3 regions of the Limnobaculum zhutongyuii genome follow, and region 2 is predicted to be linked to each of the others. Evidence: predicted binding sites of a transcription regulator. Region 2 holds the regulator's gene; each other region holds the start of a gene.
What was found. The regulator CRP, encoded in region 2, controls carbon source genes, mostly activating them, when cyclic AMP is high. The targets are predictions, from matches to a motif close to ATGTGANNNNNNTCACAT.
Positions count from the first base shown of each region.

Region 1 (10,627 bases), 740 kb from region 2:
CCGGAGAAGCGAATAGCCGGTGGGAATGCACGGGCACCAACAATTGGCGTAGTGGCAATCGCACCAACAAACAGCCCCATCAGACCATAATTAAACATCAGCTCCCCTGCGCCAATTTCCGGATGCAGTGAACTGTAAAAATGGTAGGCCGTAATTGCCAGACCGCCCCACGAAGCCGCCATACAGATACGTGTACCTAACTTATCGCTAATCCAGCCCCAGAAAATACATCCCAGCGTTAACATTAAGGTAGCGACACAGTTGGCTTCCAGCGAAATGGTTCTGTCCACCTGATACATCTTCTCGACTACCACAGAAGGCGTCATCAGAATGGTGACGACAATTGCAGTAGACAGCGACCAGGTCAAAATCGCAGTAATACCACAGGCTTGTTTATGACTTCTGATAACCGTTTTAACCGGAAGCTCTTTCGCCAGCGCATGCTTCTCTGCCATCTCTTTAAAGATTGGCGTTTCTTGCAGGAATTTACGCAGGTAAACCGAGATAAAACCAAATACACCGCCCAGAATGAATGGAATACGCCATGCATACTCATTAATTTCTGCCGTGCTGTAGCTGCGCTGAATAAAGATAGCCACAATGGAGCCCAACAGAATACCGCCGGTAATACCGGAGGTTAAGGTTCCGACCCCTAAACCATAACGCTGCTCGGGGGTGTGTTCGGCAATAAATACCCATGCTCCCGGCATTTCACCGCCAATGGCTGCTCCCTGTAGAATACGCATTAATAGCAGAAGAACCGGTGCCATAACGCCAATAGAGGCATAAGTCGGCAGCAAACCGATCACCAGCGTTGGCAACGCCATCAGGAAAATACTCAGGGTGAACATGCGCTTACGGCCAATTTTATCACCGTAGTGCGCCATAATAATCCCACCGAGCGGACGAGCCAGATAACCGGCAGCAAAAATACCCAGGGTTTTCATCTGAGCAATAAATTCATTATCACCAGGGAAAAACAGATGGGTTAATGTTCCGGTAAAGAAAACAAAGATAACGAAATCATAAAACTCAAGGGTGCCGCCAAGGGAGGATAACCCTAAGGTCTTATAATCATTCTTATTCAACGGTCGCGCTTTTGGCTGGCCAGTTATTGTGGGAGAAGACGCTGTCATTTACTTGTAACCTGTTATCGAATTATTGTATTTGCAAAAACTTGCCTAAAAATCTATTTATTAGGTTTCCAAAAGTGACCAACACGCACACATTCCGTAGCCGGAAAAGAAATCAGGAATGCATATATCGTTCAGAGATGTTCTGTCGCTGAAGGCACTCAATCCATTGATTCGCGGTCAGTATTGCGCAGCTTTATGAATGGTCACTAGATACTAGTTATAGCAGTAAATTCGACATACTGTAAACCACACAACTGAAAATATGTCATCGTGCTTTATTTATCAGCAAAAACCAGAATATTTCCCTAAATTATCTCTATTTAAGAATGATTCATAACAAACAGAGCCATTTTAACCGTTTAGCGGAGGTAAAAAACATGCGGATAAACCCACCACTGCAACACTTTGATTGAAAAATATTATCCACCAGCGAATAACCATATTTCCCCCCCAAAAAATAGAATTCGTACCGATACTTTTTCTTCATTAAAGTTTGATGGCTTTATATCCAAAGCGGATAAAAAATCACCACCATCAATAATCCATCCTATTTTTCTGATGCTGAAAAATTAAAATGTTACTTATCAATTCGTTGTTAATGTTTACTTCATAGATAACAATTAGTTAGTTAAATATAATTATTTAGTAAATATTTTTATAATAATTTTGAGATTAATGTTTCACTATTGAATACAAAACCGTTATGATGAAGGCGTGTTTTTAAATCTAATTTATTGATTTTAATAAGAATGAGATGGACTTCATGGCTAAAGATATAATGGTGTGTGGCGTCAGCGTTAAAGTAAAAAATAGCGTCAGTATCTATAATCAAATCGCCTCATTGAATTTAAACCAATCTTTATCTGCTGTAATTGACCGGCTTGATGAAGATTTGCTGCAAATAGAGTTCAGTAACGGCAACATTGTTGATGTGGGTTGGTATCCCTCTTTTGATGAGCAGGGAGAATTTATTATCTACACCATTTCTGATAATAACTGGGATGAGCCCTGCGCAAGATTTACCACCCGGGATGGTCGTGAACTGATTGCCCTGCTCAAACAGTCTATTGCGATGGCATCAAATTAGTCATCTTGCCTGTCTCCTGATAACTTCACTCGGTATAAACACTGATCCCTGTGTCTGATTACCTGTCATTAATATCCTGTACCTGAAACGATTTATGTAACAAATTTGATAATTAATTGTTATTAATTATTTGCTTTTAGGCTATGGTCGACACTTTACATCACCCTACTATTATCAGGGTTATGGATATCATTACTCAGGAGCGTTACGTGTCTGCCAGCCATCAGGAACAACAAGTCACTCCTTCCGCTACCCAGGCCTTTATCGTTTTTCTGGCGGGTGTCAGTGCCGCATTGCATATCTGGAAGTTACCTCCGGCGCTGCCAGTTTTACAGGAAACACTGGAGCTTAGCCTCTCACAGGCCGGGTGGCTGATTTCGGTGTTTCAACTGGCGGGAATGCTATTGGGGTTGGTGTTTGGTCTGTTTGTTCAACGTATCGGACAAAAGCAAAGTATCCTGATTGGGCTCTGTGTCTTATCCGCCGCCTCCTTTGCCGGAGCAACCGCCAGTGGCATAGCGACACTGTTAGTCTTTCGCATTATCGAAGGTTTTGCTTTGTTAATGGTCACCATGTCTGCCCCGGCATTAATCAAACATATAGCCCCTAAAGCCCGTTTAAGTTTCTTTGTGGCGCTCTGGAGTGCTTATATACCAACTGCTACAGTGTTTGCGCTCTTTGCCGGTGCTTCAATGCTTAACTATTTTGACTGGTCGGCACTATGGACGGGTTCAGGCATTATCACCCTGATGATGGCGCTGTTGGTGTGGCGCATGGTTAAAGAGAACGGTTCAGGCCATACTCCCGGGCATAATCAGCTGCATCAAGCCTGGTTATCGATTAAACAAACTCTGACGGTGAAAGAACCCTGGCTGGTGGCCGTAACCTTTTCTATGTATACCAGCCAGTGGGTTGCGATCATTAGTTTTTTACCGATTATCTACCGCGAAGCGGGAATTTCCGGTGCGTTAATGGGAACGTTCACCGCTATTGCCGCCGGGGTTAATATCGTTGGTAATTTACTGGCGGGCAAACTGTTGCAGCAAAAGGTATCCGCTAATCTGCTGTTAAATATCGCATTCATTACGATGATAGTGTCCGCTTTTGTCGCCTTCGGGCTGAACAGCTCTCCCTGGACGCAATTTATCGCCATCACTTTATTCTCTGCCGCCGGAGGGTTAGCTCCGGCAACCCTGTTTAATCTGGCAGTTAAAGTCACGCCATCGGCACAAAATATCCCCGTCACCATTGGCTGGTTGCAACAATGGATAAGCTTTGGTCAGTTTGCCGGGCCGATTATTGTCGCTTTGCTGGTGGATTACACCCAGGGCTGGCGTTCTGTCTGGTTGTTAACCGGGGCCTGGGGAGCATTAGGGATTATTTTGAGCTATTTGCTGTGTCGAACGGCGGCGGTTAAGTCATAAATTAGCGTAACAAAAGGCCCAATGGCTAAATGAGAAAAAAAGCATTTCATCATCGGGCTGGCCTGCGGTAAATCATCAGAAGCTATAGCGCAATCCTAAATTTCCCTGAATCGGCACTTCGACCTTACTGCCTTTGGCATAATCAACTTCAGCAAACAGCGTAACCTGTCGGGACAGTCTGGCATCTACCCCAAGCCCTGCTTTAGCCATATCACCAGATAAATCGGTAGTGAACTTATTACGCTGGTTAATGACGCTGCTGTTGTTATCAATATATTCATGCACCCAGGCCGCTTTAATATAGGGGGTTACCATGCTGCTCTCCCCTACTCTGAAACTTTTGCCCAGGCTAAAGCCCAATTCGCTGGTCAGAGAATCCTGATGGTTAATTTTGGCTTTCATGTCATTATTTAACGTAATGTTTTCTCCGCCAACCTGCACATAGGCTAAACGGACGTAGGGTTCAATCCAGATATCAGCCACAACCGACGTGTTATAGCCAACTTCCAGCGATCCGCCCAGCGCATTCTGGCTGTAATCGCCTTTGATACCCGCCCCATTGGTAGATATGGCCTGTAAATCATTGCTGAAATGGCTGTATTTCAATATGCCATCAAGATACCAACCGCTTTGATCGAAGTAAGTGCCGTAAAGCCCCGCACTATAACTGTCTATATTGCTGACGCCACCGCGAGCGTGCTTCACATCCGAATTACTGTAGCTGGTGAAAGCACCCCAGAATGCTTTACCGCTCTCGTAATCCATCATGCGATCGGCCCCCAGCTCAATACCCGCCTGTTCCAGCTTAAAGTGCGCATTATCAGCGGAAATGTTGCTTTTCCCGCCGGTAGTTCTAACCCAGACTCCGGCATTGCCTTCATTTTGCAACAGGGAGCCTTTTCTAAAGCGCAGATTCTGTAGCTCGTTATTAAATATCAGTTGAGGTGCTGCCGCCATAGCGAGTACCGCATCCGTAGCAGGACTAAGGCTCGGGGAATCAGGTCGCAGATCAATCGCGCCAAGATACCAAACTTCTCCGCTGGCTTCAGGGCGGTTATATAAGGAATAGATATAGGTACCACCATCTACCGCATTAATATTGACGCCATTAATATCGGTTAAATTAAAGCTGCTGCCACCGCTTTGATCGGTAATCAAATCCAGTGATTTTTCGCCGGGGTTGGCGATCTCTGCGCCAGAATCCGCCACTCTAATCAGATGCCGACCGCTACCCTGCCGAATCGTCAAATAATCACTACGCCCATGCTGAATGTCAGTATTAAAATCGAAGGTTATACAGCCTGACAGAGTATCGATATTTAAACGGGAGTATGTCGCACTCTCTGTTGTGCCATTCATTACGCTATTAAAAACAACATTACCTGTGCCCCGCAGCGTACCAATCTCTACCGTATCCGTATCTGCGCTATTTGCCGTTATCCTCATCAGTGCATCATCACCGTTTAGCTCAACATATTCGGCATAAGTTGGTGCGCTGACTCCATTAGCCATCAGGCGCAATTCTCCCCCACCGTTAACCAGAGTGATGTCAGATAAATAGCCACCGGCGTGAATGGAGGATGTTTCACCATCAGAGATAGTGGTACTCAATGCAGAGGCTGTCTGGCAGAACGCCAAAAGAATTAATATGCTTAAGGTAGATAATGTGGTTTTCATATTGACGTCGTTCCCTCTATTAATACAGCTCCATTGGTGGGTATGCTAACAAACAAAATTAACAATAACCACGCTTTAAGGACAAAAAACAGTCAATATTAAATTTGAATATTGATATTTAAAGATTTTTACAAAGCTAATCAAAATCCTTTTAAATAAAGGAGTCAATGAGATTCACTCATCTAAAAAAAGGTCATAAAAGAAAAAAATGACAACAATATCAACAGTTATAAATAACATTATTAATTAAACAAACACATATTAATTAAATTATTGAAGAAACTGTTATCAGATAGCTTTTTAATTAGTGGCCTGACAATCGTCAGGCCACTGTTTCACTCAATTATCGGTCAGTTAACCTTTCCGACTATTTGAACCAGATTGAAATACTGCCCGTTTTCAAAGGCCATCATATCCCTGTCTTTTACTGCATAAGGATTACTGTCACACAGTAACCATTCATCCCAGGCCTGTTTACAACAGTCCATTTCACGGCAAGTTTCAACCGATACCGCACCAGAGCCTTCCCACAGGGTCTTCCACCAATCACTGGTGAAAAAATACATTCCCTCTTGCCACCATGGAAGCATCTCTTCTGGCGGTTGCCCATTGACTAAAGGACGCTGTAACCCGGGAACAGCCACGGCAATTAAACCACCGGGTTTTACCAGCGGAGCAAGATGAGTTTCCAGATAGCCGGGCTTATGGCCAAAGTACTGGTAAGCATCAATACTGATCACGGCATCAAAATAGCCTTCAGCAAACGGTAATTCATGGGCATCAAGATTGAGCGGAATAATGCGATCTTCCATGCCGAACTGTTTGAATCGCTGCCAGTTATCGGTAGAGCTAATCCATAAATCCACCGCATAAATAGTGGCATCAAAATGGTGGGCCAGAAATAACGACGTGATTCCTGCACCACAGCCCAGGTCCAGAATACGCATCCCCTTTTTCAAAGGCAGATCCCGCGTCAGTTCTTGAGCGATGAGCAAAGCATTAGGTCCCATCATATTTTGGCGTAAAAATGAATCTTGAAATAACAGGTTAATTGATGACGTCATTGGTCATTTTCCTTTTTAACAATATTAATAAAACGGATAAATGATGAATGGACGGCACAAACCAACAGGCAGCAGAGAACCCATACCACAGATAAATCGTGATAGCAGAGTCGATAACTAAATGCAGGATGACGCAGGAACGGTACGTTCCGGATGAAAAGCATCATATTGAAAACCTCGTTAAAAACCACACTCAATCCTCTACGCGTCCGCTGTTTGCGGCGCAGAATATTCATCATTCAAGGGATGTGTGATATCGCCCGATTCAATTCGGGATCAATATCAGTGGTTTAACGCAATCTCCAACATGCAGGCCTCTGGGAAACAGTGATAATAAAAGTAATAACGCACCATGTGCACCATGTGCACCATGTGCGTGGGTACTATAAAAGAAAGATTCTGAAAAAGCCAATCGCCATGCGGCATTACTGAAAAAACCGCCAAAAACCAATAAATTGTAATTAAGTTACAGAAATATTCATCAACCATCAAAGCTGAGAGTTTCAAAAACAGCGTTATCGCTTGGTAAGTTAGGAAATGAAAAATACTTTGTGAGTAATGTCACATTTAATAAACAAACCCCACCAGCTAAATAGTGATTTAGTTCACATAAAAATGTCTGAGATAGGCGTTTTTTTAACATTGTCGCTTTCTTACAGTCAGTTTTCGTGATCAATGTCACGTATAAACATAAAGCAAGGGGGGTGGATGGTGATCATGATCACAAAGTCCGCCCGGGGTACGCGAGATAAAAATGTCGTGATAGAGTCGGCCTGCATTGAAAATGATTGACGGTTTTTGGCGAAGCCGTCCCGACTACTACTACGCGCACCACCATCTGCGCGTACCTCGAGGGGTGTTTTATGTTATCACCAAATATAAAGGTCAAGGTACAGAATTTTGGCCGCTTCCTCAGCAACATGGTGATGCCCAATATCGGCGCATTCATTGCCTGGGGGCTGATTACCGCACTGTTTATTCCTACCGGCTGGCTACCAAATGAAACCTTAGCCAAGCTGGTTGGCCCGATGATTACCTACTTACTGCCGTTGTTAATTGGCTACACCGGTGGGCGCCTGATTGGCGACGAACGGGGTGGTGTAGTGGGCGCAATCACCACCATGGGTGTGGTAATCGGTGCCGATATGCCGATGTTTATGGGTGCCATGATTGTGGGGCCGTTGGGTGGTTATGCCATCCGCCGTTTTGACCGCTGGGTTGATGGTAAAATCAAAAGTGGTTTTGAGATGTTAGTGAATAACTTCTCTGCCGGTATTATTGGTATGTTATTGGCTATTCTGGCCTTTATGGCTATCGGACCGCTGGTTGAGTCCCTGTCTAAGCTGCTGGCCGCCGGGGTTAACATTATGGTGCAAAACAACCTGCTGCCATTAACCTCTATTTTTGTTGAACCAGCAAAAATCCTGTTCCTGAATAATGCTATCAATCACGGGATCTTCTCTCCGCTTGGCATTCAGCAGGCAACCGAAACCGGTAAATCCATTTTCTTCCTGATTGAAGCCAACCCAGGCCCTGGCCTTGGTGTGCTGTTAACCTATATGTTCTTTGGTAAAGGCAGTGCAAAACAGTCCGCTCCGGGGGCAGTAATCATCCACTTTTTTGGTGGTATTCATGAGATTTACTTCCCTTACGTATTAATGAATCCGCGTTTGATCATTGCGGTGATTTTAGGCGGAATGACAGGCGTGTTTACCCTAACGCTATTTAACGCAGGACTGGTTTCTCCGGCCTCTCCCGGCTCTATTTTTGCCGTCTTGCTGATGACACCAAAGTCATCGTTAATCGGGGTAGTTCTGTCTATTCTGGCTTCCGGCATTGTTTCATTCCTGATTTCAGCAGTGATGCTTAAACGCGTACCTGCCGGTGAAGAAGAGAACAACGGTCTGGCAGACGCCACTCGCCGCATGCAAGGCATGAAGCAACAGTCCAAAGGCAATAAAGCACAAGGCGGAGCCGCACAACCGGCAATGCATAAAGGCGATATGGCAAAAGACTTAAGCTATGTGCGCACTATTATGGTTGCCTGCGATGCCGGTATGGGCTCCAGCGCAATGGGGGCTGGGGTATTACGTAAAAAAGTAAAAGATGCCGGACTCAACCACATTGCCGTTGCCAACTGTGCGATTAACAGTCTGCCGGAAGGTGTGGATATGGTAATCACCCATCAGGATCTCACTCGTCGGGCAATGGATCATGCGCCGCATGCCATACATATCTCACTGAAAAACTTTCTCGACAGTCAGCTCTACAACGACTTAACGGCGCGCCTGCTGGCGGCCAAACATCCTCAGGCAGCTAACGACAGCAAACTCATTACTCAAACTATTGTCGCCGCCAACGATGAACATTTCGACCCCGCCAATCAGGAAGAAAATCTGTTTGAGCTGGGTGCTAATAACATCTTCCTCAATCTGCAGGCTGACAATAAAGAGCAGGCGATTCGCTTTGCCGGTCAGATGCTGGTTGATGGTGGCTATGTAGAGCCCGACTATGTCGATGCGATGCTGGCCCGTGAAGCGTTAACCTCAACCTATCTTGGAGAATCCATCGCCGTTCCGCACGGCACCGTAGAAGCCAAAGATCGCGTACTGCGTACTGGCGTAGTGATTTGCCAATATCCACAGGGCGTCTGTTTTGGTGACACACCGGAAGAGATCGCTCATCTGGTCATTGGCATTGCTGCGCGCAATAACCAGCACATTCAGGTTATTACCCGTTTAACCAATGCACTGGATGAAGACGGCATTATTGAACGTTTGGCACAAACCACCAGCGTGCAGGAAGTTTTAGACCTGCTGGCCGGTGAGCAAGCCGCGTAATGGTACATATTGCAAAGTATCTACTGCCGCAGCCATCAATTTAGCTGCAGATACTTTGTTATTAGGGGCTGGTCCCCCGGCCCCTGTTCTTTTTACGGTTTAGATTTGAACACAGATTATTAAGGTTAAGCTTATGAAAGCAGTCCACTTTGGTGCAGGTAATATCGGGCGCGGGTTTATCGGTAAACTATTAGCCGATGCTCAGGCCGAACTCACATTTGCCGACGTAAATCAGCCGCTGGTTGACCAACTGGCGCACCAGCAAAGTTATCAGGTTAATGTGGTTGGTAAAGATGCCAGAATAGAAAAAGTCAGCCGTATCAGCGCGATTCATAGCGCCAGTCCGGATGCGATTCGTCAAATAGCTCAGGCAGATATCACCACCACCGCCGTTGGCCCACAGGTACTGGAAAAAATTGCCGGTACTCTGGCCCAAGGGCTCATCGTTCGTTATCAACAGGGCAATCACCAGCCGCTAAACATCATTGCCTGCGAGAATATGGTGCGCGGCACCAGTCAGCTTAAGCAGCATGTCATGTTGCAGATTCCGCAAGAGATGCGGGAATGGATGGAACAATATATTGGTTTTGTTGATTCCGCCGTAGACCGTATTGTTCCTCCCGGCGAAGCGGCAAACGATCCGTTGGATGTTACAGTGGAAACTTTCAGTGAATGGATTGTAGACAGCACTCAGTTTAAGGGAGACCTGCCACATATTGAAGGTATGGAACCTACGGCGAATTTGATGGCCTATATAGAGCGTAAGCTGTTTACGCTCAATACCGGGCATGCCATTACCGCCTATTTAGGCCAGCAGGCCGGATGCAAAACTATTCGTGATGCTATTCTCAATCCGGACATTCGTCAGGTCGTAAAAGCAGCCATGGAAGAGAGCGGTGCCGTGTTGATCCGCCGTTACGCATTCGATCCCGAGCAACATGCGGCCTATATTGATAAGATCCTTAGCCGTTTTGAGAACCCTTATTTGCATGATGACGTTGAACGAGTCGGCCGCCAACCATTGCGTAAGCTAAGTGAGGGGGATCGGTTAATTAAACCGCTTCGTGGTACGCTGGAATACGGCTTACCTAACCAAAATTTACTGATTGGTATTGCTGCTGCGCTGAGCTATCGCAGTGAGCAAGATCCGCAGGCGCAGGAACTGGCAGCCATGTTGGCATCGAAGGGAATTGAACAAACCCTGCGAGATGTTTGTAACCTTCAGGATCAACCGAAGGTTGTGGCACAAATAACAAATGTGTATAACACCATGCAACATCAGGCTTAGCAGATGCCTGTATCATGAGATTATGCACCTTTATGTAACCACATCAGGCAGCAATGTCTGTTATTCAGGTAAAAAGCTTTAGCTGGCAAAGTAAACTATGGCAACAATGGA
Region 1 is NZ_CP034752.1:3,419,831-3,430,457, forward strand. Features, by position in the region: gene EKN56_RS15255 (MFS transporter) at 1-1,136, opposite strand, end outside; gene EKN56_RS15260 (hypothetical protein) at 1,900-2,223, shown strand; gene EKN56_RS15265 (MFS transporter) at 2,433-3,647, shown strand; gene EKN56_RS15270 (autotransporter outer membrane beta-barrel domain-containing protein) at 3,723-5,324, opposite strand; gene EKN56_RS15275 (SAM-dependent methyltransferase) at 5,675-6,388, opposite strand; gene EKN56_RS15280 (PTS mannitol transporter subunit IICBA) at 7,252-9,228, shown strand; gene EKN56_RS15285 (mannitol-1-phosphate 5-dehydrogenase) at 9,362-10,516, shown strand; gene EKN56_RS15290 (MltR family transcriptional regulator) at 10,614-10,627, shown strand, end outside.
Region 1: a site for CRP is predicted at 6,982-6,999, ahead of EKN56_RS15280 (PTS mannitol transporter subunit IICBA). Genes of this name have one in related genera too.

Region 2 (10,627 bases):
CGGCTCACGTATCGGTTTACTGGGGCGAAACGGCGCAGGTAAATCTACGCTAATTAAACTACTGGCAGGGGAACTGGCTCCTCAACAGGGAGAGATTGGTTTAGCTAAAGGCATCAAACTGGGTTACTTTGCCCAGCATCAATTAGAAACCCTTCGACCTGACGAATCACCATTACAGCATCTCAGCCGTCTGGCTCCTCAGGAATATGAGCAGCCGCTGCGGGATTATCTGGGAGGCTTTGGTTTTCGCGGTGATAAAGTCAGTGAAAATACCGAACGCTTCTCCGGAGGAGAAAAAGCCCGTTTGGTGCTGGCACTCATCGTCTGGCTACGTCCGAATCTACTGTTGCTCGACGAACCAACTAACCACCTCGATCTGGATATGCGTCAGGCTCTGACCGAAGCGCTGATAGATTTTGACGGTGCTCTGGTGGTTGTTTCCCACGATCGTCATTTACTGCGTTCCACTACCGATGAACTCTATTTAGTTCATGACAAGAAGGTGGAGCCTTTCGATGGTGATTTAGAAGATTATCAGCAGTGGTTAGTTGAGCTGCAAAAGCAAGAAATGCAGCCGGAAGCGAATGATAAAGAGCCAACCGCCAATAGCGCCCAGGCACGTAAAGATCAGAAACGTCGGGAAGCAGACTTCCGTACCCAAACTCAGCCCATTCGTAAAAAGATCGATAAATTGGATATTGAGCTAAACAAGCTGGCAAAACAGTTAAGTGATATTGAACTGGCCCTGTCGGATACCGCAATTTATGAGGCGGAGAAAAAAGCCGAACTCACAAAACTGCTGCAACAACAGGTTAGTGTAAAATCAGCTCAGGAAGAGACTGAAATGAACTGGCTGGAACTGCAGGAGCAGTTAGAAGAGATGACGACCAGTTTTAATCTGGGGAATGATTAACGCTGAATGACAGAGGCGGTGATTATCATCGCCTCTGCTAATAATATTTTGCTTTCACTACAACCAGATAAGCACCACACAGCCCGCCGTCAGAATACCCATGGTGATATTAAAAATTGCCCACGACTTACGACTTTGCAGCAAACGGCCAATGGCAGAACCAAAGCCCATCCAGATAAATCCGGCTACCAGATTGACCATAAACATGGCAACACTAATGGCGATCACCGATGCGCTATACATATCCCCGGCCAGGCTGTAGCTGGCGATTGAACCAATCCCCATTAGCCAGGCTTTAGGATTCAACGCCTGTAACAGTAATCCCTGATATAACCGAACCGGTTGTGCTGTTCCTTTTTCTGTCTCCAGTTTCTCATAGCGGGAAGTGGCAATTTTCCACGCCAGCCAAATCAGATAGAGGCTACCTGCAATTTTGAGTGCCAGATGTAGTGAAGGATAGGCGGTTACCAAGGTTCCCACACCCATAGCAACCAACAGCAGCAATAATTGCATGCCGATCATGATGCCAAACATCAATGGTAACGATCGGGTAAAACCAAAATTAGCAGTCGAAGAGGTGAGTAACATATTATTTGGACCCGGTGTAACCGCCGCTATCCATAAAAACATCGACATAGAAAGAAACCAGCCTAACTCCATTCTGTAGAACCCTTTACCAGTGAGAGATGTTTAATCATTCCATTCAAGCTAGCAGTGTGATATTGATCGCACAAGTCCCCAAGAGTGAAAATAATTTTGTTATGGATGCACAATTTCGACCCATACCGGGCACCGCTAACCCACACATACAAACTCTGCTGCCGCGAATTATTCGCAGAAAGATCAGTCTGGATCCGGTATGGCAGCGTCTGGAACTTCCGGACGGCGATTTTATCGATGTTGCCTGGAGTGAAGATCCTTATCAGGCCAAACATAAGCCTCGTCTGGTATTGTTTCACGGTTTAGAAGGCAACTTTTACAGCCCTTATGCCCATGGTTTACTGGCGGTTTGCCGTCAAAACGGCTGGCTGGGGGTGGTTATGCATTTTCGCGGCTGTAGCGGTGAACCTAACCGTAGCCCTCGCGCTTATCATTCCGGTGAAACCAGCGATACGCGCTTTTTCCTCAACTGGATACAGAATACGCTGGGAGAAGCCCCTACCGCAGCCGTCGGCTACTCGCTGGGTGGCAATATGCTGGGCTGCTATCTGGCTGAAGAAGGCGATCGCGTGCCTCTGCAAGCGGCGGTGATTGTCTCTGCTCCGCTGATGCTCGATCCTTGTTCCCGTCGTCTGGAACAAGGCTTATCGAAAGTCTATCATCGCTATCTACTTGGCCTGCTAAAACAGAGTACTAAACGTAAACTTATCCGTTACCCCGACATTATGCCGCTGCCCGATTTATCGCTGAAAAATATTCGTTCGATCCGTCAGTTTGATGATGCCCTTACTGCACCATTGCATGGATTTAAAGACGCTACCGATTATTATCAAAAGTGCAGTGCCCTGCCGGTTTTACATCAGGTACGTATTCCTCTGCTGATTATTCATGCCAAAGACGATCCCTTTATGGCACCCGATGTGATCCCTGCGAAAAACAGCCTGCCCGAAAATATTGAATATCAGTTAACGGAACATGGCGGTCATGTTGGCTTTGTCAGTGGCACATGGAAAAAACCGCAAATGTGGCTGGAACATCGCATTCCTGAATGGTTAACCGGCTATCTGGAGAACAACAAATGATGATTCCGTGGCAGCAACTGGCGCCCGAAACGCTGGAGAGTATTATTGAATCCTTTGTTCTGCGTGAAGGTACCGATTACGGAGAGCACGAAAGATCGTTACAGCAGAAAGTGGATGACGTTAAACGTCAGCTAAAAAGTGGTCAGGTAATATTGGTTTGGTCAGAGCTGCATGAAACCATCAATATTATGCCCAAAGATCGGTTCAGTGATGATATGGAAGAGCAGCCTTATCCGGAGTATTGATTCATCTGAATAAAATTTTATGACAGCCCTGCACCAATCCGACTATGCTCTGGTAATAACAACGAAAACTAAGGAATCAGGTTAATGTCAGCAAAACATCCGATCATTGCAGTAACTGGTTCCAGCGGAGCCGGTACTACTACCACCAGTCTGGCCTTCAGAAAAATCTTTCAGCAGCTAAATTTAAGCGCTGCACGCATTGATGGTGATGCATACCATCGTTATACGCGTCCGGAGATGGATGCGGAAATTCGTAAAGCCAGAGAGCAAGGGCGCCACATCAGTTATTTTGGTCCCGAGGCGAACGACTTCGCTCTGCTGGAAAACAGTTTTATTGAATATGGAAAAACCGGAAACGGACGCACACGTAAGTACTTGCATACTTATGATGAAGCGGTTCCCTATAATCAAACACCCGGTACTTTTACCCCCTGGCAACCGCTGCCTGAAACCACCGACCTGCTATTTTATGAAGGTCTGCATGGCGGCATCGTCACCGCAAAACATAATGTTGCCCGGCATGTCGATTTGCTGGTTGGAGTCGTTCCTATCGTTAACCTGGAGTGGATACAAAAGCTGATCCGCGACACCGTGGAACGAGAACACTCCCGGGAAGCGGTACTGGATTCTGTTGTGCGTTCAATGGACGACTACATCAATTACATCACCCCACAGTTTTCCCGGACGCATATCAACTTCCAACGCGTCCCCACCGTTGATACCTCTGACCCGTTTTCTGCGAAAAGTATTCCAACTATGGACGAAAGTCTGGTCGTTATTCACTTCAGGGGGCTGACAGGAATTGATTTTCCCTATTTACTGGTCATGTTACAGGGATCGTTTATCTCCCAAACAAACACTTTAGTGATTCCAGGAGGGAAGTTGGGGCTGGCTATGGAGTTAATTATCACACCATTAATACAACAATTATTAGAAGGCAGAATATTAGAATAGGGAAATGAGGATAAAACAGGCGAATAACCCGAATCAGCGCCGCTTAACCCTCATTTTAGTAAGACAACACGAGACTCTTGGCTCAACCTGTGTTAAAACCATAGTGTGGGTATAACAGATAAATTAGAGTTTGCTCAGGCTGATGCAATACTAACCCACAAACACCTCTATATTCTTTTTTACATCAGCTATAATAGCGCTCACCTGGCAAGTTATATGCTTCGGGGCGGGTAAGATTTTCGGCAAGCTTCTCGCTTTGCTGTGTTAGGCAGTGACTACAAAGAGGATAACAACAAATGGTTCTCGGCAAACCGCAAACAGACCCTACTCTCGAATGGTTTTTATCTCATTGTCATATTCATAAATATCCATCCAAGAGCACACTTATTCACCAAGGTGAAAAAGCAGAAACTCTTTACTATATTGTAAAGGGTGCCGTAGCCGTTCTGATTAAGGATGAAGAAGGTAAAGAGATGATCCTCTCCTATCTCAATCAGGGGGATTTCATCGGAGAACTTGGCCTGTTTGAAGAAGGTCAGGAGCGCAGTGCCTGGGTCAGGGCAAAAACAGCATGTGAAGTTGCTGAAATTTCCTATAAGAAGTTTCGCCAGCTGATTCAAGTTAACCCAGATATTTTAATGCGTTTATCTGCTCAGATGGCCAGCCGCTTACAGGTTACCTCTGAGAAAGTAGGAAGCCTTGCCTTCCTTGATGTTACGGGCCGTATCGCACAGACATTACTCAACCTGGCTAAACAGCCGGATGCAATGACTCATCCAGACGGAATGCAAATTAAGATCACCCGTCAGGAAATTGGTCAAATTGTTGGATGTTCCCGTGAAACGGTAGGACGTATTTTAAAAATGCTGGAAGATCAAAACCTGATCTCCGCTCATGGAAAGACTATCGTTGTCTACGGGACTCGTTAAATAATAAAGAGAAGCGGATAGGTTTACGGCCTCCAAATGCCATATCCGCTTTCTTTTCCCGGGGAGGCCTATGTGGCGACGAGTCATTTATCATCCAGAAGTCAATTATGCTCTGCGCCAAACTTTAGTTCTCTGTTTGCCTGTCTTGCTGTTTTGGCTACTCGACGATCTGGCAACCGGCTTTTTACTCTCCCTTGTTCCTGCCTGCTGCAGTATTGGTGGTCTCGACACTCCCCATAAACACTTTTTCAAACGGCTGGCTATTGGTGGCTCACTGTTTGTTATTAGCAGTGTATTGTTACAGTTTCTGCTGCTGTGGTCAGTTCCGCTGCCGTTCTGCATGCTTATTCTGACCCTCCTGTTTGGTGTAACGGCGGAAATCAGTCCGCTTTATGGACGATTAATGCCTGCGGCATTAGTGACCGCCATTTTTACGCTCAGTATGGCGGGGAATTTACCTATCTGGCGAGTAGCCATATTATTTGCCATTGGCACGTTCTGGTATGGTTTATTTATCCACCTGTGGTTTCGGCTCTGGCAAGAACAACCCATGCGAGAATCACTTAGCCTGCTTTTTCGTCAGTTAGCTTACTATTTTGAAGAGAAATACAGCTTATTAACCCAACATACCGATCCTGAAAAAGCACTCCCTCCCCTACTGTTACGCCAACAGAAAGTGATGGATATCATCACGTTGATTTATCAGCAAATCTATATGATTCCCAATCTGAAGCACCCTCGTCATCGGCGATTAATTCAGGCGTTTCAGGTGGCTCTCGATTTGCAGGAGCACATTACCGTCAGCCTGCACCAGCCTGCGGAAGTACAAAAGCTGGTTGAGCAAAGTCAGGCCGAAGCTATTATTCGTCATAATGCAAAATCTATTAGTCAACGCTTACAGGTATTAGCTGATGATATCCTCTATCATCGACGCCCAACGCCTTTCAGTATGGAGACGGAATTATCAGCACTGGAGAAAATTACCAGACAGCATCCTGATAATCCGGTTGGGGCTTTTTGTTATTATCATTTCAGTCGCATTGCCCGCTTGCTTAGCCGTCAAAAGCCGTTATACAACCACACATTGATGCCGATACAAAATCGTCTTCCTTTTTGGCAAGCGCTAAAAAATTATTGTTCGCTTAAATCTGCCGCTCTCAGAAATGCCGCACGTCTTGGTCTTACATTAGCGGCAGGTGCCGGAATTGGTCTGACGCTCAATCTGCCTAAGCCCTACTGGATACTGATGACCATTATGGTGGTTAGCCAAAATGGCTATAACGCGACCCGAATTCGAATTCAGCACCGCTCACTGGGCACCATGATCGGTATTCTTGCCGGAGCAGCAATTTTGCATCTCTACTACTCGCAAAATCTGATGTTGATTTTGATGTTAGTTCTGACGTTTTGCTCTTATCTGATAGTGCGTAAAAATTATGGTATTGCAGTCATTGGATTCACCATTACCGCCCTCTATACCTTACAGATTATCTCTAACAGCGGTATGAATTACCTGTTGCCGCGCCTGATCGATACGGTTATTGGCTGTATGCTGGCATTTGCCAGTAGCCTGTGGTTATGGCCTCAATGGCAAAGTGCGTTATTACGTAAAAATGCTCACAATGCGCTGGAGACCTATCAACAGCATCTGCGGCAAATATTTAATCGGACCAATGATATTGCTGAACTGGCTTATACCCGAATGAAGGTTAACCAGGCTCACAATACGCTTTTTACCGCATTGAATCAGGCCATGCAGGAACCGGGGTTTAATACTCGCTATTTAGCCGATATGCGCCTGTGGGTTACCCATAGCCAGTTTTTAGTTGAGCACCTGAATGCAATGACCACTATCGCCCGGGACCAATACGTCTTGGTTCCGGCGTTAGCACAGAATTATTTAAACACCTGTGAGATTTTGATTCAGACCTGTCAGCAACGTCTGGAATATGACGGTCCCAGCGGTGATACCAGCATATTGCCTATTGTGGAATCCGGGGATAAGGATGAGTTATCAGAAACCTCAATGGAAAAACATATCGAACGGATACTGGCGCACCTTACGACAATGCATACTATTTCTTCACTGGCGTGGCAGCAGAGGCCACATCATGGAATGTGGTTGAAGCGGAGATTGAGAGAAGAGGGGTAGCTGGTAATTTTTTGAAAATTTACCTCGGTGGATATTCCGGCCGTAAACACCATGTATTCATATCATCACTGTGCTCGGCCGGAAGGGCTACGTACTCAGCTTCGGAGTGCTTCGGGCCTAGCCCGCCTAGGGGCACTTCGTTGGCTTACGCCAAGTCGACCCCAACGGCGGTCTCTCCCTCAGATTAACTCCGCTCGTTCATAACTATTTCCCGTTTTAATTATTTCCCCTTAGCCTCAACCATTTGTTTTACCGCTTTTTCAAAGCAATCCATCCCCTGTTGTAGATCTTTTTCCGGGATAACCAGAGATGGAGCAAAACGGATTACGTTAGGGCCGGCATTGAGTAACATCAGGCCATTTTCTACTGCCGCAGCAAGAAACTCTCTCGCCATGCCCTGATAGCCGGGCTGCAGTTCCGCACCGATTAACAAACCCAAGCCACGAATGTCGGTAAATACATGATAGAGCTGATTAATTTCTTCCAGACGGGTGACGATATACTCATAGCGTGATTGCACACCTGACAGCACCTCTGGCGTATTGATCACATCAAATGCCGCTTCTGCTACCGCACAGGCCAGCGGGTTGCCGCCATAGGTAGTGCCGTGAACGCCGGGTTCCATCACTTGCGCGACGTCATCAGTAGTTAGCATAGCGCTAATTGGGAAACCACCTCCCAGCGCTTTGGCAGAGGTCAAAATATCCGGAACAATGCCGTATTGCATATAGGTAAACAGTGAACCGGTTCTACCCATACCTGACTGTACCTCATCAAATACTAACAGCGCTTTATATTGGTCACACAGTTCTCTGACGCCACGTAAAAACTCGGCATCAACCGGGGTGATACCCCCTTCTCCCTGAATCGGTTCCAATACCACGGCACAGGTATGATCATCAATAACCGCTTTAACCGCATCCAGATCGTTAAAAGGAATATGCACAATATCCGCTGGTTTTGGGCCAAAGCCATCGGAGTATTTAGGCTGCCCACCAACGGAAACGGTAAACAGGGTGCGGCCATGAAAGGCGTTATTAAACGCAATAATTTTGGTTTTATAAGGACTATGGCGAGTAATCGCATAACGACGGGCCAGCTTAAATGCGGCTTCATTGGCTTCAGCACCCGAATTGGCAAAAAACACCCGATCGGCAAAGGTTGAATCAATCAGTTTCCGGGCCAGCCGCAAAGCTGGTTCGTTGGTGAACAGGTTACTGGTATGCCAAATCATCTCACCTTGGGTATTCAGTGCTTTAACTAAAGCAGGATGGCAATGTCCCAGAGCGGTAACCGCAATACCGCTGGAAAAGTCGATATACTCATTTCCCTGCTGATCCCAGACTCGGCTTCCCTTGCCTTTAACCGGAACAAAGGCCGCTGGCGCATATACGGGTAACATAACGTTATCAAAAGTATTGCGATTAACTGACGAATTACTATCCATAAAACAACCCTATTAATTTCACCGCGAATGACTCCACACTACCAAGATTGCATATAAAATCAATTTGTATAGATAAAAATATCAATAAAAATCCTTTATTCATTAACAATAAATTAATTATTAAAATAGATTCGATAAATAACAATTCATTATTATTAAATAATTAATCATGCCGTGTTGTCGCTACCACGGTGATTTTGGTCACAGATCTCAAACTTTCCTTTATAAACATTCTAGACCTACTTGTATGGTAGTTAATCCAGAAGTATCTTGTGCTTACTTTCTATACCGAATTAGTTCTCTTATTCCGTCAGGATGGATGCATTATGAAAATTGTAAAGGCTGAAGTTTTTGTAACCTGCCCGGGCCGTAACTTTGTTACCGTCAAGATCACTACCGATGAAGGCATTTATGGCATAGGTGATGCCACCCTCAATGGACGTGAGCTCTCCGTTGCCTCCTACCTTAAAGATCATCTTTGCCCACAACTGATTGGCCGCGACGCTCATCAAATCGAAGATATCTGGCAATTTTTCTACAAAGGCGCTTACTGGCGTCGCGGTCCAGTCACGATGTCCGCTATCTCTGCCATTGATATGGCACTGTGGGATATCAAAGGCAAAGCAGCAAATATGCCGCTTTATCAGCTACTCGGTGGCGCCTCACGCACCGGAGTTATGGTGTATTGCCATACCACCGGCCGCACTATTGATGAAGTGCTGGAAGACTACGCTAAGCATAAAGAGATGGGCTTTAAGGCCATCCGCGTTCAGTGTGGCGTACCGGGAATGAAAACCACCTATGGTTTAAGCAAAGGTAAAAACCTGGCTTATGAACCAGCCACCAAAGGCCACTATCCGGAAGAGCAGCTGTGGTCTACCGAGAAATATCTGGATTTCACACCAAAACTGTTTGATGCAGTACGTAATAAGTTTGGTTTTGATGAACATCTGCTGCATGACATGCACCATCGCCTGACACCAATTGAAGCGGCTCGTTTTGGCAAAAGCATTGAAGACTACCGCATGTTCTGGATGGAAGACCCAACACCGGCGGAAAATCAGGAGTGTTTTCGTCTGATCCGTCAGCATACCGTTACCCCTATCGCCGTGGGTGAAGTGTTCAACAGTATCTGGGACTGCAAACAGCTAATTGAAGAACAACTGATCGACTATATCCGTACTACCATCACCCATGCCGGTGGCATCACCCATATGCGTCGCATTGCTGACTTCGCTGCCATGTATCAGGTACGTACCGGTTCCCATGGCCCATCCGACCTTTCACCAATTTGCCACGCGGCAGCACTGCATTTTGACCTGTGGGTACCGAACTTTGGTGTACAGGAATATATGGGCTACTCCGAGCAAATGTTAGAGGTCTTCCCACACAACTGGACCTTTGATGATGGCTACATGCACCCAAGCGATAAACCGGGTCTGGGTATCGATTTCGATGAAAAACTGGCTGCCAAATATCCCTATGAAGCTGCCTACTTGCCGGTTGCCCGTTTAACTGACGGCACGCTGTGGAACTGGTGATTAAGGAGAACAACATGAAAAGCGTAGTCATTCAACAACCCGAAGTTTTAGTCATTGAAGATCGCCCGGTACCACAGCCACAGGTTGGCGAAGTGCGTTTGCGGGTAGAAAGTGCCGGTATCTGTGGTTCCGATGTACATATCTATCGCGGCCATAACCCTTTTGCTAAATATCCGCGAGTCATCGGTCATGAATTCTTTGGTCGTATTGATGCGGTAGGTGAAGGCGTAGATAAATCTCGTGTTGGCCAACGTGTCGTTGGCGATCCGGTAGTCAGTTGTGGCCATTGCTACCCTTGTTCGGTAGGCCGTCCGAATGTTTGCACCTCTTTACAAGTTATTGGTGTACATCGGGACGGCGGATTCAGTGAATATATCACGTTACCGGCAAGGAATGCCCATATCGTTCCTGACAGCATCCCGGATCGGGAAGCAACGATGATTGAGCCTTTTACCATTGCTGCAAATATCTGTAGTCAAATGAACCCTGGCCCTCTGGATGTTGCTCTGGTTTATGGCGCAGGTCCAATGGGTTTGACTTCTATTCAGGCACTGCGTGGCGTGTATGGCGTTAAGGAGATCATTGTTGCAGATCGTATCGACGAGCGCTTAGCCATGGCCAAAGAGAACGGAGCCGATCGCGTTATCAACAATACCGATATCGACCTGAGCGCAGAGCTGGCAAAGCTGGGTATCCGCCCGACG
Region 2 is NZ_CP034752.1:4,164,371-4,174,997, forward strand. Features, by position in the region: gene EKN56_RS18655 (ABC transporter ATP-binding protein) at 1-913, shown strand, start outside; gene EKN56_RS18660 (LysE family translocator) at 971-1,573, opposite strand; gene EKN56_RS18665 (hydrolase) at 1,675-2,655, shown strand; gene EKN56_RS18670 (YheU family protein) at 2,652-2,900, shown strand; gene EKN56_RS18675 (phosphoribulokinase) at 2,985-3,854, shown strand; gene crp (cAMP-activated global transcriptional regulator CRP) at 4,151-4,783, shown strand; gene EKN56_RS18685 (YccS/YhfK family putative transporter) at 4,854-6,935, shown strand; gene argD (bifunctional acetylornithine/succinyldiaminopimelate transaminase) at 7,156-8,382, opposite strand; gene manD (D-mannonate dehydratase ManD) at 8,709-9,923, shown strand; gene EKN56_RS18700 (Zn-dependent oxidoreductase) at 9,938-10,627, shown strand, end outside.

Region 3 (10,627 bases), 1.2 Mb from region 2:
TGATGGTGCCAGATAGATACCTTCCTGCAACATCAAATGGAAGAAACGTTTAAAACGTTCAACGTCGCATTTCACCACGTCCTGATAGCAGGTTACGCTATCAGCATCCGTGAAGAAAATACCAAACATACCGCCAACGTAGTTCATTACCAGTGGAATGCCTTGTCTTTTCGCCGCTTTCAACAAGCCATTGGATAGTTGTTCGGTTCTTTCCGCCAACTGTGAGTAAACACCCACATCGGTAAGCTGACTTAAACAGGCATAGCCTGCAGCCATAGCAATCGGGTTACCGGACAGAGTTCCTGCCTGATATACCGGACCCGTTGGAGCCAGTGCAGCCATAACATCGCGGCGGCCACCAAATGCACCGACTGGCATACCGCCACCGATAATTTTACCTAAGCAGGTCAGGTCAGGCGTTACGTTATAGTAAGCCTGAGCACCGCCCAGAGCCACGCGGAAACCGGTCATAACTTCATCGATAATTAACAGTGCGCCGTACTGATCACAGAGTTGACGCAAACCCGGCAGGAAGTCAGCAGCCGGAGGAATACAGTTCATATTACCGGCGACGGGCTCAACAATAATACAGGCGATAGTCTCAGGGTTTTGTTCAAACGCCTCACGCACGGTATTAAGATCGTTATAAGTACAGGTCAGGGTATGTTTGGCAAAATCAGCCGGTACGCCAGGGGAGTTTGGCTGGCCTAGCGTTAATGCCCCTGACCCAGCTTTTACCAGCAGACAGTCAGCATGGCCGTGGTAGCAACCTTCAAATTTGATGATCTTATCGCGACCGGTAAAGCCCCGGGCCAGACGAATAGCGCTCATGGTCGCTTCGGTACCGGAGTTAACCATCCGAACCATATCCATAGATGGAACCAGTTCGGTCACCAGCGTTGCCATTTCCACTTCCATTTCGGTTGGCGCGCCAAAACTTAAACCACGTTGTACAGCTTCAATGACCGCGTCACGAATAACATCATTATTATGACCAAGGATCATTGGACCCCATGAGCCAACATAGTCGATATAGGCTTTACCATCAGCATCATACAGGTAAGCACCATCAGCACGTTCAACAAACAGTGGTACACCGCCCACGCCAGTAAATGCACGTACTGGTGAGTTAACGCCACCGGGGATGACCTGCTGGGCCTGTAGATATAGACTTTCTGATTTACTCATGAAGAGGCTCCTGCCTTGTTATCGGAATAGGTGATATACGGCTATTCTAAAAGAACTGAGGATAAATATCAGCTTTAGAATCTTTACCAGTCTTGTCAAAGGGTTTCGATAACTTGCAGGTCACTCGTGAAAATGGTGGTAATAGCAGACAAAAATAAAGCGTAATTTGACGCATTTTGTTACCGGCGTTGGTGGTAAAATAGGGAAATCAGGCGTAGCTTACGGGCTATATTTTTCTTATGCCTCTTGCTGATTGATTGTGGAATGAGGCACGACTGCGTATAATACTTGAACGTTTTAGTCAACTATTAGATAATTATAAGATGATTAGACTCGCCCGTGTCGCGGGTCTGAACCAGATAAGCCGGAGACAATTGATGAGTGATTCAACTGCTTTGCCCCTCGAATTTACCGATGCGGCAGCGAATAAAGTAAAGGCGCTGATTGCCGATGAAAGCAATCCTGAATTAAAACTGCGTGTTTATATTACCGGTGGCGGTTGCAGCGGTTTCCAGTATGGCTTCACCTTTGATGAAAAGGTCAACGACGGCGATATGATTATCGAAAAGCAGGGTGTTTCTCTGGTGGTTGATCCAATGAGCCTACAGTACCTGGTGGGTGGTGCGGTTGACTATACCGAAGGTCTGGAAGGTTCCCGCTTTATTATTCAGAACCCGAATGCGAAGAGCACTTGTGGGTGTGGATCGTCGTTTAGTGTTTGATATTTTAGGTTAGCTTCAGGGGATATTCCGGCCGTAATGGCCGTGTGCTTATATTGGTATTGAGCGCGGCCGGAAGACCATCTGTACTTGGAAACGGAGTGCGTTGGGCCTGGATTCCCTAGGGGCGCTTCGTTGGCTTACGCCAAGTCGACCCCAACGGCAATCCCTCCCAACGATTGACTTTTCTAAGAAACAACCCTGAATCGCCGGATGTTGTTATCAATCAGGAATCATCCTTTTTTTTCTGTCCTTGTCTTAATCTAAGTCAACCTCTGTACTTCCTGATGATTCACTTTTCAATTGAATTGATTTACTCATTCAATTTCTTACTTTTCCAAACTAAACGTTGGGAGTTTCAGGTTCCAGCGGATGGCGGCCAGGCGGATGGTGAGGGTGATGAGCATGCCTATCATACCGGATTCTTCCAGGCCGAGGTTGAAGTAGTAGTGGGCGGTGGCGTGGACTGAGCCGCCGATGATGCAGGCGGTGGCGTAGACTTCGGTACGTAGAATCATGGGGATTTCACGGGCCAGTACATCGCGAATGATACCGCCACCAACGCCGGTTAATACGCCCATGCAGGTTGCTACCAGCGGACCGGTTCCGGCGATAAAAGCTTTGTTAACGCCAATACCGACGAACACCGCGAGGCCGATGGCGTCGAGTACCGGTAAGATCCATTTTGGCAGGCTGCGGGGATGGCGAACCAGCAGAATAGTGAATACACAGGTCACCAGTGCCACCACTAAATCGGTGGGATCTTTAACCCAGAATACCGGGCCATTGGCTAATGCCATATCGCGGATAGTTCCACCGCCGACTGCCGTTACTACACCAAGCACTAAAACCCCAAACGGGTCCATGCGTAATTTTCCTGCTAATAGCACGCCAGAAATAGCAAAAACGGCGGTTCCAAGAATATCCAGCCAATAAACCAACATATAACAGGTACTCCAATCCTATGGTGTATCTAAGGTGTAGATGATATTTCAGACATCTTTTGGCATATGACTTCAGCGGCCTGGATTATCCTTGGTCCGCTGCGGTTAAACCAGTCTTCCGGAACGGTAACGACAGGAATATCTAACTGACCGCGCCAGAATGTTTGAACGTTTTTAATTTTTTCCTGTTCACCCGCAATAACAATGAGCTGTGGTTTGCGGGTAAGTACCTGCTCACGGCTTACCTGCGGCCAGGGAACCGGACTGTCGGCAAAGATATTTTTTCCACCGCACAGAGAAATGACTTCACTCTGTAAGGTTTTGCCTGAGGCAGTAAACAGTGGCTGATTGCTAAATTGTAGAAACACTCTGACTGGTTCGCCTTTTCGCTGGTAGCGCTGTTCCAGAGCCTGCTTGTCAGTCAGTAATTTAGCGGCGGCCTGTAGGGCTATTTCTGGTTTTGGGCTATAGGCGGCTAACTGGTTTAGATTATCCGCAATTTCCTGAATAGTTTGTGGATCTGAATAGAACAGCGAAATGCCAAATCCGGATAGCTGATCCAGTACCTTCTGTGGGTTGCCGCCGCGCCAGGCCAGAATCAGATCGGGCTTTAGCGCCAGTACGCGTTCCAGATTGATACCCTGCCAGGAAGCCACTTTTTCCAGCTTGTTAGCCTCGAGAGGATAGTCTGAATAATCACTGGCGGCGATCAACACATCCCCCATTCCGGCGGCATAAGCCAGCTCGGTTGTATGAGGTGCCAGACTGATAACCCGCTGTGGGGAAGCTTTTGCCTGATGAGAACCCATTGACAAACTAACCGCCGTTAGCAGAACTAACAGCGGTGTTATCAGGTACTTTTGCCATAAAGACTGAACGGTCATTATTGTTGTTCTGCCAGTGCCTTAAGCATAGTGCCAACCATCAGAGAAGACTGTTGGGCAGCTAATACCAGAAACTCATCAAAGCTTAGATGAGATTCCTGATCGGCAACGTCAGAAATAGCGCGTACCACCACAAACGGCGTGCCAAATTGATAGCACACGTGACCAATAGCCGCGGCTTCCATCTCAACGGCAATGACGGAAGGGAAGGTGGTACGAATGCGTGCCAATGGCTCGGCACCGTTAATAAAGGCATCACCGCTGCAAATCAGGCCACGAACCGCATGCAGATCGCACTGCTGAATACAACGCTCGGCCAGCGTAATCAGTTTTGGATCTGCCGGGAAAGCGGCCGGACAGCCCGCCATTTGACCAGGCTCATAGCCAAAGGCAGTGACATCGGCATCGTGATAACGAACTTCATCTGATACCACGATATCACCTACTTTTAGCGTCGATGCCAGACCACCCGCAGAACCGGTATTAATAATCACATCGGGTTTACAGGTTTCCAGCAATAGCGTTGTGCCCAGCGCAGCAGCGACTTTACCGATACCGGATTTCAATAAAGCCACTTCAACGCCGTTTAGACGACCGGTATAAATTTCACAGCCAGCGCGTTTAATGGTTTCACACTGTTCGATTTGAGAACGCAGCAGGGCAACTTCTTGCTCCATGGCGCCAATAATACCTATTTTCATCGCGATCTCCTGCTAAGTTCGATGCATAAATTGGCGCGTAGTCTATCATGCTAATGAGCGAAATGAGTCGCTTCAAATGCAGAGATTTTTATGTGCTTTTGATTAATCTTTAATCCGTGAACGGATAATGTATGATTGTGACTGAAAATGTCATATCGCGATGAAACAGAACCGCTTTGGTTTTCATCAGGATAGAATCGAAAAGGCAGGGCTTCGGGGGAAGAACGTAGCGCTGTCACCAGCAGAATGGGAAGAGGCTATGTCCGGGATTGATTTTGGCAAGAGAATAACAGTTCAGCGTCCTTTTAGTTCATCATCGCCAGCCCCTGTAGGGGAATACGAAATTACCCGCCAGTTTGAAAGCGATCGCGGGCGTATTATCAATTCTGCGGCTATCCGTCGATTACAGCAAAAAACACAGGTATTTCCACTGGAGCGCAATGCCGCGGTACGTAGCCGTTTGACGCATTCCATGGAGGTACAACAGGTCGGTCGCCATATTGCCAAAGATATCTTCCATCAGTTGAAAAAAGAGGGGCGTATTGAGCAACTGGGGTTGGATAAAACCTTAGAGGCTTTTGAAAGCATCGTTGAAATGGCCTGTCTGATGCACGATGTGGGTAATCCTCCTTTTGGCCATTTTGGCGAAGCGGCAATCAATAACTGGTTTGGCAAACGTCTGAACGCCGGAGCCGGTAAGCTATGTCACTATCATTGTCTGCGACTGGAAGATGAACAGCCAGAGTTGAATCAACTGCGCTTACGCATTTGTCAGGACTTAAGCAATTTTGAAGGCAATGCTCAGGCGATTCGTCTGGTGCACACATTGCTGAAACTGAATCTGACCTATTCTCAGGTCGCCTGCATACTGAAATACACCAAACCCGCATACTGGTCAGACAGCGTCCCGGCTGAATTCAGCTATCTGATGAAAAAGCCCGGCTATTATCTGGCAGAAGAAGCTTTTGTGACCGAACTGCGTTATAAGCTGGGCATGGAAGAGTTTAGTCGTTACCCGCTGACTTATATTATGGAAGCCGCAGACGATATCTCTTACTGCATTGCCGATCTCGAAGATGCCGTAGAGAAGAGCATTCTGACCATTGAGCAACTGTATGACCACCTGAGATGCGCCTGGGGAACGGTATCCGAGGGCGATCTGTTTGATAAAACCGTCGGTAGTGCCATCCGTAAAATGGAACAGGGCAGTGGCTATCGCCATCGTGAAGATCAATTTTTTATGTATCTGCGGGTATATACCGTCGGTCAATTAGTGCCGAAAGCAGCGCAACGGTTTATTCAAAATTTACCGGCGATTTTTGCCGGAAACTTTAATCAGGCGCTGCTGGAAGATGGTGATGAAGCCTTCAAGTTATTGAGTGTGTATAAAGATGTGGCGTTGAAATATGTCTTTAGCCACGAAGAAGTGGAACAGCTTGAGTTACAGGGATATCGGGTAATTAACGGCCTGCTGGATATTTATAGCCCGTTGCTGGATATGCCGATGGCTGATTTTACGCGTCTGGTTAAAGAGAATAGCCATCGGGGCTATCTGATAGAGACCCGGCTATTCCATAAGCTTTCCACCAAACATTGCATGGCTTATAAAGAAGCCATGGCTAAATTAGGGCATTTGCCTGAATCACAGTTGGAGATTCGGGAATTCTATTATCGTGCCAGATTGATTCAGGATTACATTAGCGGCATGACCGATCTTTATGCTTATGATGAATACCGTAAATTAATGGCGGCAGAGTAGCGTTCTGCTGTCAGATCTTCAGTTTTCTACAATATCCCACTTTATCTTCTCCCTGTTTCAGGGAGATATGCCACTATTGTTATCAAAATGATATTTTTTCTATACAAATCGCTGTTTTCCCCCCGCATAATTGTGACTGTTTCCGCAGTTTGAACAAATAGAATACAAATTTGGGCATTTGCACAATGCTCTGATTAAAAACAGCAATTAGTCTTGAGGGTCAGAATCACTTCAGGGATACCGCCATGTCTTTTTATCACCTCGATGCCAAACTCGCTCAGGATATCGTCGACAGAACGATGCAGATTATTGACAGCAACATTAACGTGATGGATGCCAAAGGAACCATTATCGGCAGCGGCGACATTAACCGTATTGGCGAGTTACATGAGGGGGCTTTGCTGGCGCTTTCTCAGGGGCGAGTGGTAGAAATTAATGAAGCGGTAGCCGCCAGTCTTCATGGGGTGCGTCCCGGTATTAACCTACCGCTGAGAGTTGAAGGCGATATTGTCGGAGTGATTGGTCTGACGGGGGAACCCGATGTTCTACGTCAGCATGGTCAACTGGTCGGTATGGCGGCGGAGATGATGCTGGAGCAGGCGCGGTTGATGAATATGCTGGCGCAGGATAGCCGGATGCGTGAAGCGCTGGTATTAAACCTGATCCGCAGCGATGAGTTACCCACATCACTGATGGAGTGGGCACAGCGTTTAGGTATCGACCTCTCCCAACCGAGGGTCGTGACGCTGATTGAGCTGGATAGCGGTCATCTGGGGGTGGATGTCTCAATGAAGGAGCTGCAGCAGCTGCAAAGCCTGCTAACGGTTCCCGATCGGGATAATCTGATTGCCATCGTCTCCCTGAATGAAATGGTGGTGCTGCAACCAGCTCTGAATAGTCACGGGCGCTGGGATGCAGAAGAGCACCGTAAACGAGTTGATAGCCTTTTGCTGCGCATTTCTGAAAGCAGTCGCCTGAATGTCAGAGTCTCTTTAGGCAACCATTTCTCCGGTCCGGGCTGCGTAGCGCGTTCTTACAGCACAGCCAAAGCGGCCATGTCGGTAGGCAAACAGCGAATGCCTGAACAGCATAGCTATTACTATCAGGACTTGATGCTGCCGGTGTTACTGGATAGCTTGCGCGGTGGCTGGCAGGTTAACGAATTGAATCGCCCTCTGGCTAAGCTGAAAGCCATGGATAATAATGGCTTATTACGTCGTACCTTACTGGCCTGGTTTAAACATAATATGCATCCAGGAGCTACGGTTAAATCTCTCTATATTCACCGCAATACTCTGGATTATCGCCTGAATCGCATCTCGGAAATTACCGGATTAAACCTGAAGAAGTTTGATGATCATATGCAGTTGTATATTGCATTGCAGCTGGATGATGAATGATTGGTTTTATGAATAGATATGTCTGAGGCTATGGTCCTTCCGGCCGAACACGATGTTATTACGGCTTGAATATCCAACAGAGTCTATTTGATGGACTCAGCAAAAAGGGTCAGTATCAACTTCACTGACCCAAATAAAAAAGAGATATCGCTACATTACGTCACCGGCGCCGGATTAAACACCGCCAGCGCATTATGTAATCCCCAATGATCTGACCATGGCATTTTACGTCCGCTAGCAACATCCAACAGCAGGTGGAACAGTTCCCAGCCGACTTGCTCAATGGTTGCCTCGCCGGTAGCGATAGTACCTGCATCAATATCCACCAAATCAAACCAGCGCTTGGCCAGCGCGCTACGGGTAGACATTTTGATCACCGGCACTGCCGCCAGACCGTACGGTGTTCCACGACCGGAAGTGAATACTTGTAAAGTGATGCCGGAGGCTAACTGCTGGGTTCCACACACAAAGTCGCTGGCTGGGGTAGCGGCATAAATTAACCCGCGTTTAGTTGGGCGCTGACCGGGGGAGAGCACTTCAACAATGGCGCTTTTGCCTGATTTAGCAATCGAACCTAACGCTTTTTCCACCACGTTAGCCAGACCACCTTTCTTATTACCCGGTGACGGGTTAGCACTGCGATCGGTTTCGCCGCTGTTCAGATAGTTATCATACCAGGCCATTTCACGCAGTAAGTCTTTACCCACTTCTGGCGTTACGGTGCGAGGCGTAAGCAAATGAATAGCATCACGAACTTCCGTCACTTCTGAGAACATCACGGTGGCACCGCAGCGCACCAGCAGATCAGCCGCATATCCTACCGCCGGGTTGGCGGTAACACCGGAGAAAGCATCGCTGCCGCCACACTGCATGCCGACCACCAGCTCAGACGCCGGGCAAGTTTCTCTCTGACGGCTATTCAAACGTTGCAGATGTTTTTCCGCTACCGACATGATCTCTTTAATCATGGCTTCGAAGCCAACATGCTGCTCGTCTTGCAGGCGGATAATCGGACTGTCGGTCAGAATGATCTTTTGTACATCAGGTGTGCCTTCCAGCAACCTTTCCGGCTGGAGCTTTTCACAGCCCAGACCGATAACCATCACTTCACCACCAAAGTTCGGGTTCAGTGCCAGATTATGAATGGTTCGAATAGGGATAACTGCTGCCGGTGCATTAATCGCAACGCCGCAGCCATAAAGGTGGTTCAGGCCAACAACACCGTCAACGTTAGGGTATTTGGGGAGCAGGTCGCGTTCAATTAGCTTCACCACATAATCAACGACACCCGCAACGCACTGAACGCTGGTGGTGATGCCTAACAGGTTTTTAGTGCCGACGCTTCCATCGGCATTACGGTAGCCTTCAAAGGTATAACCTTCTAAGGGTGGAAGCGCTTCAGGAACTTTAGTCGATAATGGCAGGGTTTCTAATGCGGGAGCCTGTGGGAGTGTCACCAGCGACTCTTCGATCCAACTTCCTTGGGGAATATCCCGTACCGCATAGCCGATAATCTCCCCATAACGCACAATGGCTGTATCTTTGGCGATAGCCTGTAAAGCCACTTTATGACCCTGAGGAACATATTCCGTTAACTCCAAACCACAGCTAAACCGGGTGCCAGCAGGCAGCCCGTTATCATTCACTACAATCGCTACATTGTCCTGCTCGTCGACTTTAATATAAAGCGGAGCAGCAAGATTGTTATCTTTAATCATTATAAATACCTTCAGTGTTAAAGAGTTTTAACAGGTGATAATTTTAAAAGTATTGTAATTAGCGGCGGTTTAGCGAATTTTTTCTATTTACCTTTATATCCTGTTTATATTTTTACTGCCTATCTTTAAAAATAACAATGGCTATTTTTTTTGCCGATTTAGTAAATGAATAATTGGCGATTGATATGTGACAAGTATCAACTTTCCGGACTATTTTTTTACTGAAATCTGGATGGGTTTAAATAAAACAACAAAATGATTTTATTGGTGTTTTTCATATATTCACCTAAATTAATGTGCAAAAAATGGTCTGAATTACATAAATGATTGTGCATATGCCCAATGCTTTAGCTAACCCGAAACAATTAGTATCCCCTCAGCGGTTTTATGAATTCTTAATTTTTCTATTTTCTTATTTCTGACTAAATAAATTTGCGGATTTATTTATTACTTACTCAAAGAATAATTTTTAACACAACCATTATCACTAACAATATTAAAAAATTGATGGATAAGTTGACCGAATAACTTTATCTACAGGAGAATACCATGGAGTCTACAAAGTCGGTGACAGGGGTAGGGGAAAAACCCACTCACGTTCGCTTTTGGATCGTTGTTATGCTGTTTGTGGTCACCGCAATTAACTATGGCGATCGTGCAACCCTATCGATTGCTGGTGCACCAATGTCTACCTCGCTGGGGCTGGATGCCATCGGTATGGGATATGTGTTCTCTGCATTCTCATGGGCCTATGTACTGGGCCAATTGCCGGGTGGCTGGTTACTGGATAGGTTTGGTTCTAAACGCGTCTATTTCTGGAGTATCTTCATTTGGTCGACCTTCACACTGTTACAGGGCGCTATTGGATTCCTGAGCGGTATGTGGGCACTGGTATTACTCTTCACATTGCGTTTTCTGGTGGGTTTAGCTGAATCCCCATCATTCCCGGGCAACAGTCGGATTGTTGCAGCATGGTTCCCGGCACAAGAACGTGGTACGGCAGTTGCCATCTTTAACTCGGCACAATATTTTGCAACCGTCATCTTCGCGCCAATTATGGGTTGGCTGACTCATACTCTGGGCTGGCAGTTCGTGTTCTACTTCATGGGCGGTCTGGGTATCATCGTCAGCTTAATCTGGTTAAAAGTCATTCACAATCCGAAAGAGCACCCGGGCATCAACCAGGGCGAAATCGACCATATCGAACGCGGTGGTGCGCTGACCAATATGGATCAGCAGAGCGCTAAAAAAGATGGCGGCCCTAAACTTCACTACATTAAGCAGTTATTAAGTTCACGTATGCTGGTGGGTATT
Region 3 is NZ_CP034752.1:2,993,952-3,004,578, reverse strand. Features, by position in the region: gene hemL (glutamate-1-semialdehyde 2,1-aminomutase) at 1-1,188, opposite strand, end outside; gene erpA (iron-sulfur cluster insertion protein ErpA) at 1,566-1,910, shown strand; gene EKN56_RS13475 (TRIC cation channel family protein) at 2,237-2,851, opposite strand; gene btuF (vitamin B12 ABC transporter substrate-binding protein BtuF) at 2,881-3,735, opposite strand; gene mtnN (5'-methylthioadenosine/S-adenosylhomocysteine nucleosidase) at 3,735-4,436, opposite strand; gene dgt (dGTPase) at 4,696-6,195, shown strand; gene EKN56_RS13455 (CdaR family transcriptional regulator) at 6,441-7,595, shown strand; gene garD (galactarate dehydratase) at 7,751-9,313, opposite strand; gene EKN56_RS13445 (MFS transporter) at 9,863-10,627, shown strand, end outside.
Region 3: a site for CRP is predicted at 9,499-9,516, ahead of garD (galactarate dehydratase). Genes of this name have one in related genera too.